DNA from 3 places in the Streptomyces sp. NPDC058697 genome. Region 3 is predicted to be linked to each of the others. Evidence: riboswitches for the same ligand, from Rfam matches in the RefSeq annotation. Region 3 holds a riboswitch; each other region holds the start of a gene.
What was found. A riboswitch is a leader RNA that binds a small molecule or an ion and turns the genes downstream of it on or off. The one in region 3 is predicted to bind cyclic di-AMP.
Positions count from the first base shown of each region.

Region 1: another riboswitch for cyclic di-AMP. It lies ahead of ACFWXQ_RS03780 (C40 family peptidase); the one in region 3 lies ahead of ACFWXQ_RS30620 (NlpC/P60 family protein).
Region 2: another riboswitch for cyclic di-AMP. It lies ahead of ACFWXQ_RS30070 (transglycosylase family protein); the one in region 3 lies ahead of ACFWXQ_RS30620 (NlpC/P60 family protein).

Region 1 covers NZ_JBHXSU010000001.1:890,263-893,509, forward strand. Annotated here, with positions in the region: gene ACFWXQ_RS03780 (C40 family peptidase) at 1-1,295, opposite strand, end outside; cyclic di-AMP (ydaO/yuaA leader) riboswitch at 1,391-1,563, opposite strand; gene ACFWXQ_RS03785 (SGNH/GDSL hydrolase family protein) at 1,876-2,721, opposite strand; gene ACFWXQ_RS03790 (catalase family peroxidase) at 2,952-3,247, opposite strand, start outside.
Region 2 covers NZ_JBHXSU010000015.1:21,158-24,404, forward strand. Annotated here, with positions in the region: gene ACFWXQ_RS30065 (transglycosylase family protein) at 47-979, shown strand; cyclic di-AMP (ydaO/yuaA leader) riboswitch at 1,205-1,375, shown strand; gene ACFWXQ_RS30070 (transglycosylase family protein) at 1,380-2,081, shown strand; gene eno (phosphopyruvate hydratase) at 2,550-3,247, shown strand, end outside.
Region 3 covers NZ_JBHXSU010000015.1:148,277-151,523, reverse strand. Annotated here, with positions in the region: gene pcrA (DNA helicase PcrA) at 1-1,254, opposite strand, end outside; cyclic di-AMP (ydaO/yuaA leader) riboswitch at 1,652-1,823, shown strand; gene ACFWXQ_RS30620 (NlpC/P60 family protein) at 1,830-2,990, shown strand; gene ACFWXQ_RS30615 (hypothetical protein) at 3,034-3,247, opposite strand, start outside.

The DNA.
Region 1 (3,247 bases), on a different contig from region 3:
ACCAGGTCGCCGAGACGGATGTCGGAGAGGGGAACCGCCATGCCGGCGGTCGCCTGATCGTTCACGCCACGCGGGAGTGCGACCCCGGCCGCCTTCCAGGCCGCCTGGGTGAGGCTGGAGCAGTCGTACGAGCCCGGCCCCATCGCTCCCCACACACAGGGCTTGCCGATCTGCTCACGGGCGAAGTCGACCGCTGTCGCCGCCTTCCCGCCGTATCCCGGGGTCGACCCGCCGTAACCGGGGGTCGTAGCGCCGTATCCGGGGTTCGAGGTGGCGTATCCGGGGTTCGAAGCGCCGTCCGAGCCGATGGGCAGGCCCGTGCCGACCGGCGTACGGGCGTCGACGGGCGGAGCCATACCGAACGACAGGTCCGGTCCCATGGGCAGGTCCATGCCGATTGACGGAGCCGGAGCAAAGGACGGAACCGGAGCCGCAGCCGGAGCGGCGGGCAGGCCCATGCCGAGCGTCAGGTCCGGGCCGCCCAGGGCGTCGACGGACAGGTGCGTGCCGAAACCGGCCGACTGCGACTGCGGCTGCGACTGCTGCTGCCACCATTCGGCCTCGGCCTGGCGGTAGCCCTGCCCCTCGGTGGTGGCCCAGGCGGTCGCCGCCGGCGCGGGTTCGATGGCCGCCACCGGGGCGCTCCGCCGGGCGGTGTGCGCGGACAGCAGTTCACGGGCCTTCGCGAGCTTGCTCTGGTTCCGCTGCTTGGAGGTCTTCAGCGGCTGCCGCGGATCAGCGGCGGGCAGTGCGGGCATGACCGCGGTGGCGTCCTGACGCTGCTGGGGCACGGCCGGCAGCGCGGCGACGGGACCCGCGGTCAACTCCGCCACGGGCCGGGCGGCTGTCGCGGCGCCGGGTCCGGCGGTCAGCTCCAGGACGGGCTTGGCCGCCGCTTCCAGCGCACGGTCGGGCGACCGCTCCCCCGGACGGTCACCGGTGCTCTTGGGCCGCGCCGCGGCCTGGCCGCGGTCCGGCATCCTGTCGGGCGGCAGCACGGCGGGGATGAGGGGCCCCAGCTGCGAGCGTCCGACGTCGAACCACTGCTTGGCGCGGTCGTTCAGAGCGGGGGCAGGGGCGGAAACCGTGTCGGCGCGCCCACGCCCAGCGTCGGGTCCGGGCGTCACACGCTCGCGCGGGCGCCCCGAGTTCATCGCCCGGGTCGCGTTGTAGTTCCCGCTGACGGTCTCTGCCTGGTCGTAGAGGCTGCTGATCCGCTGCTGGACTTCTTCGCGACTCGGCTTGTCGTCCTCTCGCGCGGGCGAGGAGCCGCCGGCCGAGGAGTAGAGGTCCACTGAGGTGGCGGCCGCCGTCGCGAGGGCGGGCCGGGGTATACCCGGGAGGTTGCTGCCTCCGGGGCGCGTGGTTCGTTCCGGCGCGATGGGAGCCGTACTCCTTCCGTGCTCCGCCTACCGAGTTAGCTGTCGGGTTCGGGCGAGGAATCCGGAAGGTATGCCCTACGGCCCTTGCCCTGTCGGGCGGTTGGGCCGATTCACCCCAAAGTTCGGTTGGGTCCCCGGTTCCGGTCGCCGCGAGGGCCACCGAATTCGGCGGAGGCCGCGCGACCCGGCGAGGTTCACCGGAGGGAGTCGTGCGTCCTGTCCGTCAACTTAGCCAACATGTGCACCTCGTGTGAAGATTGAAGGGCGAAGTGTCCGATATATAACTGTGACCTTCGTCGTACCGGGTCGAGACATCGCCGGACTTCGGCGACTTCTCACGGTTCGCAACTCCCGCCGTGACGCCCGTGCCGCCCGCGCCGGGCAAGTACAGCTTCGTGAACGCGCGTTGCGCGCGCCACGGGACGGCGATCCTCGCTTGTGGGACGGGGCACCGGCTCTCCCCCGGACCGCCGGTGCCCACGCCCCACTCAGGTCATCGGCGGTACACGCGGCAGTGGAGGGCACGCTCCACCGTGGCGGCCATGGTCTGCTGGCCCTGCGCGTTGGGGTGGGCGGGTGCGGCCGGACCCTCCGGGACCAGGGGTTCGATCCAGCGCTCGCCGGCCGGCTTGCACATGTCGTGTCCCACCGTCGGGGTGTACGTGTCGACGTAGCCCGCGCCGTTTGCCGACGCCTGGCTCGCGAGCATCGCGTTGAGCTTCTTCTCGGTGTCCCGCAGATAGGCGAAGTCACCGGCCGCGAGCGGTACGGCGGAGCCGGTGCAGCCGACCCCGTCGTCCGGGAACAGGTCGGGATAGCCGACCACCAGGACCTTGGCGTGCGGAGCCCGCTGCCGGACGGCGTCCAGCGCCGCGGCGATCTTGGGAGCGGTGTCGTTGACGCGCTGCTCCAGCTGGTCGGTGCCGCCGCTGGTGAAGAAGGCCTGGCACGGGTTGCCCGTCGGGTCCTTGGACGTCAGTCCGGCGCAGGTGGCCAGATTTCTGGAGAAGCCGATGTCGTTGCCACCGATGGTCAGGGTGACCACGTCCGTGTCCGCGCCGAGTGCGTCCAGTTGCGGCGGCTGCGCGCCCTGGGGGCCGGCCAGGGCCGTCGTCGTGGCACCCGAACAACTGACGTCGGTCAGCTGCCAGTTCCTCGCTGCCGCGAGGAGGGACGGATGGTTCCGGTCGGACCGCGCACACGCGGAGTCGACCTGGGTCGGTATGCCGGGGCCGGAGGCGTAGGAGTCGCCCAGGGCCACGTAGTTCACGGTGCGCGCGGTGGATGTCGAGGGTGCCGAGGCGCTCGCCGCTGTCGCCCCCGCGGTCGACAGGGCCATCGCGCAACACCCCACCAGGGCGCCGCGCAGCAGGCCTCGTCGGCCGGGGGATCTCTTGGTCTGCTTGTTCAAGTCCGTCCATTCGTCGGGCCCCCGAAGCGCTCGTCGAGTCACTCCGCAAGTCGCTCCGCCAACAGGTGCCGGGTGCGGGGGCGTTGTGCTGTCATCACGTCAAACGCCGCACGAATCAAGGAGGTTCACTCATGGGCGGGACAACATGGGTCGGGGCTCTACTGGTTGTGGCTGCGCCGGCGGTGGGATTCGGCGTAGGCGTGGGCCCGGAAGGCGAGGACGGGGTCGTCGGAGAGCTGGATGCCGGTGGTGACGCGGGTGGGGTTGAAGGCCTGCGTGTTCCAGGGATCCTGGTCGTCGGCGGGGGCGTTGATCTCCAGGCGCCCGGCGGTGATCTCCTTGCGGTGGTCGGGCCAGACGGTGCTGGGGTCGTGGGTGGGGTCGTCGGGTTCGGCGAGTTGGATCCGCAGTTCGAACGCCACCGGTGCGTGCTCCAGGCGCTGGTGCAGTTCGT
Region 2 (3,247 bases), 130 kb from region 3:
GCTGTGCGCTGTGCGCAGTCCTTGCTGTCACGCGAAAGGCAACCGCATGCTCTCCGGGAACGGTCGTCACCGTCGCCCCCGTCAGGCTCCGGCTCTCCTCGTCGCGGCGGGTGTGACCGGGTCGGCCATCGCGATCCCTCTGCTCGGCGCGACCGGCGCGAGCGCCGCAAGCGGTACGACCTGGGACGCGGTCGCGGAGTGCGAGAGCGGCGGCTCCTGGAGCGCCAACTCCGGCGACGGGTACTACGGCGGCCTCCAGATGACCCAGGAGACCTGGGAGGACAACGGCGGCCTCGACTACGCGCCGAGCGCCGACCAGGCCAGCCGTTCGCAGCAGATAGCCGTCGCCGAGAAGGTTCTCGCGAAGCAGGGCACGAGCGCCTGGGCGACCTGCGGGCTCGTCGCGGGTCTGACGCAGAACTCCGACTCGGCCGACGTCGACACGGGGGTCGCGGAGGAATCTTCCACTCCGCTGTCCGGCCTGGGTATGGGGGACAGCAGCGGGACGAAGTCCGACACGTCTGGTTCATCCAGTTCGTCCGACTCGTCCAGTGGCAGTGGCGACAGCGCGGACTCACAGGATTCCGACAGCTCCTCCTCGGACGCCACCGCAAAGAGTGACGACCCGGACAAGTCCTCCCAGAACGGGGAGGCTTCGGCCGAGGATTCCGGAACGGAAGACACCGGCTCCGGCCGTCACCGCGGTGGCAGTGCCGACGAAGGCGCCACCGACACCCGGGCGGACGACTCCGCCGGCCGGCACGCCTCGCGCAGCGACAGCGAGTCGCGCGTCGCCGCCGAGGGCTCGTACACCGTGCGTTCCGGAGACAACCTCTCGGGGATCGCCGACTCCCTTGGTGTCGAGGGCGGATGGCGGGCGCTCTACGCCGAGAACAAGGAAGCCGTCGGTGACGACCCGGACTTCATCATCCCCGGTCAGAGCCTCGACGTGGAGGGCCTGCAGACGGCCGACAAGTAGCGGTCCGCGCGGTGTGCCATGTGGTCATCAAGGCGTCGAATCGGGCGAAAAACAGCGGTAGTTCGCGCTGAATGTCCGATTTGGTGAAAGTGAGACATGGATCTCAAGACCCTGATCGTCTTTGAAATTCGGCGGATCGCGTGTCTACGGTCGTGACCGCTCGCCACTGGTGAGCCCCGACGGACGCAACGCCGAATCCTGCCAGCGGCCGTACGGGAACAGTCGTCGCGTCAAGCGCCGTAGGCAGGAGCGGGGGACCCAAGGTAAGTGCCGGACCCGGTCGTTGAGGCCAGGTACGGCTTGGGGTTAAGCCGCGTGACAGCAGTGTCGCGCGGCCGGGCAACTCACTCGGCCCGAACCCGACAGCTCACCTCGCAGGCGTCGGTGAGGGGATCACTTCATGCTGCTTTCGAGCAAGGGCAAGCACCGCCGCCCGTCCAAGGCCACCCGTTTCGCCACGCTCGCCGGTGTCACCACCGCGGCCGTCGCCGTCCCGCTGATGGGCGCCACGGGAGCCTCCGCCGCCACCGCCTCCGAGTGGGACGCCGTCGCCCAGTGCGAGTCCGGCGGCAACTGGTCGATCAACACCGGCAACGGCTACTACGGCGGCCTGCAGTTCTCGGCCTCCACCTGGGCCGCGTACGGCGGCACGGCGTACGCCTCCACCGCCAACCAGGCCTCCAAGTCCGAGCAGATAGCCGTCGCCGAGAAGGTCCTCGCGGGCCAGGGCAAGGGTGCCTGGCCGAGCTGTGGCGTGGGCCTGTCCGGCGCCTCGGCCGGTGGCGCCCCGGCGCCCTCGAACTCGGGCAACTCCGGCCAGGGCACCTCGCAGTCGCAGCCGCAGCAGAGCACCAAGTCCTCCGAGGAGCGCGCCTCGCGTTCCCAGGAGCGGCCGGCCGCGAAGAAGACCGTCGAGACCCCGACCGGCAAGAAGGTCGAGAAGGGCGACGGCGAGTACAAGGTCGTCAAGGGTGACACCCTCAGCGAGATCGCCGAGAAGAAGAACGTCAAGGGCGGCTGGGCGAAGCTGTACAAGCTGAACGACGACATCGTCGACGACGCCGACTTCATCTTCCCGGGCCAGCAGCTGCACCTCAGCTGACACCCGTCGGCCGCGACCCCCACTTCGATTGTCCGGACGTCATGTCACGTCCCGGCCGAGGCCCTGGCCGCTCAGCCTCGGCCGGATCTCCGGCCCACAGCCGGATCTCCGGACCCACAATCGAATCGCGGCTGAACCACAGCGCCCTCACATCCGTGTCCCCCATAGTGGAGGCCTCGTGAGGGCCACCCCCGTCCCCCACGGGCTCCCCGCTCCGGTGCGTGTTCCCCCGTACGCACCGGGGCGGGGCTTTTTCGTTCCCGGGCTCGCCTCTTCGGCGTTCCCGCGCTTCCCTCTCGCTTTGTTCCGTTCGGAAACAATTTACTCTCGGTTCTGTCCAGGAGGCGGTCGAGGGCTGGCCGAACCCCGGCAGCCGGTTAGGCTCATGCCGCGGGGCCACCACAGGTCCGCACCCGACCGGGCCTCCGGCCCGGAACAGCTTGCGTCACATCCCAGAAGGAGATGCTCGTGCCGTCCATCGACGTCGTCGTAGCCCGGGAAATCCTGGACTCCCGAGGCAACCCCACGGTCGAGGTCGAGGTCGGCCTCGACGACGGCAGCACGGGTCGTGCCGCCGTTCCGTCCGGCGCCTCCACAGGTGCCTTCGAGGCTGTTGAGCTCCGTGACGGAGACCCCAACCGCTACCTCGGCAAGGGTGTCGAGAAGGCCGTCCTCGCCGTCATCGAGCAGCTCGGCCCGGAGCTCGTCGGCTACGACGCCACCGAGCAGCGCCTCATCGACCAGGCCATGATCGACCTGGACGCCACCGACAACAAGGGCTCGCTCGGCGCCAACGCGATCCTCGGTGTCTCGCTCGCCGTCGCCCACGCCGCGTCCGAGGCGTCCGACCTCCCCCTCTTCCGCTACCTGGGCGGACCGAACGCGCACCTGCTGCCGGTCCCGATGATGAACATCCTCAACGGTGGGTCGCACGCCGACTCCAACGTCGACATCCAGGAGTTCATGATCGCCCCGATCGGCGCGGAGTCCTTCTCCGAGGCCGTGCGCTGGGGCGCCGAGGTCTACCACACCCTCAAGAAGGTCCTGAAGAGCCGCGGCCTGTCCACCGGCCTCGGCGACGAGGGCGGCTTCGCCCCGAACCTCGGCTCCAACCGCGAGGCCCTGGACCTGATCCTCGACGCGATCAAGGAGGCCGGCTACATCCC
Region 3 (3,247 bases):
GTCGATCTCGTCGGCGACGAACTGGGCCTCGTCGTGCTCGGTGTCGGCCACATAGCCGGTGATCTGGGCGCCCGCGCCCGCGTTGGTCCACAGGTTCTTGGGGCGGCGCGATTCGTTGCGCTCGATGACCGCGTTGGCGGCGGTGAGGATCGTCTGCGTGGAGCGGTAGTTCTGCTCCAGCAGGATCGTCGTCGCGTTCGGGTAGTCCTCCTCGAACTGGAGGATGTTGCGGATGGTCGCGCCGCGGAAGGCGTAGATCGACTGGTCCGCGTCACCCACCACGCACAGCTCGGCCGGCGGGAGGTCGTGCTCGCTCGGCGGTACGTCCACGGGGTGCTCGGAGGTGCCGACGAGCTCGCGGACGAGTGCGTACTGCGCGTGGTTCGTGTCCTGGTACTCATCGACGAGGACGTGCCGGAAGCGGCGGCGGTAGTGCTCGGCGACGTCCGGGAAGGCGCGCAGGAGGTTGACCGTCGTCATGATCAGGTCGTCGAAGTCCAGCGCGTTCGCCTCGCGCAGCCGTGACTGGTACATCGCGTAGGCCTGGGCGAGGGTCTTCTCGAAGCCGTCGGCGGCCTGGGCGGCGAAGTCCTCCTCGTCGATCAGCTCGTTCTTCAGGTTCGAGATCTTGGCGCTGAACGACTTGGGCGGGAAGCGCTTGGGGTCGAGGTCCAGGTCACGGCAGACCAGGGCCATGAGGCGCTTGCTGTCGGCGGCGTCGTAGATCGAGAAGGAGGAGGTGAAGCCGAGCTGCTTCGACTCGCGCCGCAGGATCCGCACACACGCGCTGTGGAACGTCATCACCCACATCGCGTTGGCCCGCGGGCCGACGAGCTGCTCGACGCGCTCCTTCATCTCGCCCGCGGCCTTGTTCGTGAACGTGATCGCGAGGATCTGGCCCGGATGCACCCTGCGCTCGCCCAGGAGGTGGGCGATGCGGTGCGTGAGCACACGGGTCTTGCCGGAGCCGGCGCCGGCCACGATGAGCAGCGGCGAGCCGTGGTGGACCACCGCCGCGCGCTGGTTCTCGTTCAGCCCGTCCAGGAGCGCGGCCGGGTCCACGTGCGGCCGGGGGGCGCCGTCACGGTAGTACCCGTCCCGGCTCGGCGGCACGTCGAACCGACCGCCGAACAAATCGTCCGGAACCGGCTCCGCATCCGGCGTCTCGTCCTCGGGCGGCGGCGGGGGCTCTTCCTCGTGGGCCTGCGAGGGCTTGAGGTCCGCCAGGAAGCTGTCATCAAAGAGGCTGCTCATCGCTCTCCGAGTCTAGGCGCCCCCACTGACAGCGTGCCGCCACCTCGGCAACTCCGCGGGGCCGAGGTCTTCCGGGGCCGCCCGCAACGGGCCCCGTCACCCTCCGGAGGTGACCTCTGACGGTCCGCGACCAAGCGGTCTACCTGCGGCTTCGCCGGAAACCCGGAACGCCGTGTTTCGGGTGTGGGTCGGCTGTGGCTGGTCGCGCAGTTCCCCGCGCCCCCAAGGGGCGGACAACTCACCCCACACCCTTCCGAATTAACCCGGGAGCGGGGAACCCAAAGCTAAGGTCACGAAAATGTATCGGGCATAACGCGCATCAAACTTCACAGGGGCCACAGGAATTAGCTAACTTTTATGTGGGCCGCACGACCCGCACCGGCGAACACGCCGGGCCGAGCGGCCTCCGCCGAGTCCGGTACGCCCTCGTGGCCGACGGAGCCGGGGACCCACCGACCATGGGGTGAATCGGTCCAACTCCCTTCGGGGAAACGGACCGTAGGGCAAACCTTCCGGAGCACCCGCCCGAACCCGACAGCTAACTCGGTAGGCGGACGACGGAAGGAGACGCCCTCGTGGCGCCACACCGCAGGGCCCGGCCCCCCAGTTCCATGGGCATACGGACTCCGGCCATCGCCACCGCGGCCCTGACCTCGGTGGCCCTTCTCTCCCAGACGGCGAACGCGGCCCCCTCCGAGGAGCCCAGGCCGAGTCTCGAGGAAGTCGAGAAGAAGGTCGACGACCTCTACCGTCAGGCGGAGACGGCCGGCGAGAAGTACAACGCGGCCAAGGAGAAGACCACCAAGCAGAAGAAGCGCGTCGACACCCTCCTCGACGACGTGGCGCGCCGCACGGAGAAGCTCAACGACGCGCGCGAGGAGCTCGGTACGTTCGCCGCCGCGCAGTACCGCACCGGGGCCGCCGCCCCCGACACCGCCTCCCTCCTCCTCGCGGACAACCCGCAGGACTACTTCGACCAGACCCAGCTGATGGACCGGCTGACCAGCCGCCAGAAGCAGTCCGTCGACGACTACGTGACGCAGCAGACCGCCACGACGGAGAAGCGGCAGGAGGCGTCCGAGAGCCTGGAGACGCTCACCAGGACACAGAGCTCGCTCAAGACGTCCAAGGCGGACGTCCAGCGGAAGCTCGCCACGGCGCGCGACCTCCTCTCGAAGCTGACCACCGAGGAGAAGGCGCGGCTCGCCGCGATCGAGCGGCAGAAGCAGGAAGCGGCCCAGCGCAAGGCGGACGAGCTGGCCCGGCAGCAGGCGGCCGACGCCGAGCGGCGGCGCCAGGAGGCGGCACAGGGCACCGGGACCTCCACGGGCGCCGGGAGCGCCCCGGGGACGTCGGGGACCTCCGGGTCCGACTCCGCCGCCTCCACCGCCAAGGCCGGCAAGGCGCTCGCGTTCGCCCGCGCCCAGGTCGGCAAGCCGTACGTCTGGGGCGCGAGCGGCCCCGGCTCGTACGACTGCTCCGGGCTCACCCAGGCCGCCTGGAAGGCCGCCGGCGTCACCCTCCCGCGCACCACCTGGGACCAGGTCAAGGCCGGCACGACGGTCTCCGTGAACAGCGCCCAGCCCGGTGACCTGGTCTTCTTCTACGACGACATCAGCCACGTCGGCATCTACGTCGGCGACGGAATGATGATCCACGCGCCCAAGCCGGGGGCGTACGTCCGCGAGGAGTCGATCTTCTACATGCCGATCCACAGCGTGGTGCGCCCGGCCTGAGGGGCTTTCGCAGACCTGAGTGGAAGCAGGAGCCTGTCTCCGCTCAGGTCCAGAGCACCGCGATGAAGATGTTCGCCGTGGTCAGTCCGCCCACCAGGCCGAACAGGCTGTTCTCCACCTTTTCCTCGTCCCGTTTCACGTACACGAGGCCGAGGATCACGACCAGCAGGGCGAGCTTCACGCCTATCTTGATGTTGTTCACGGTCTGGTCGTCGGCCTGGTTGAGGCCGACCAGGATCGCGCCGGTGACGAGCATG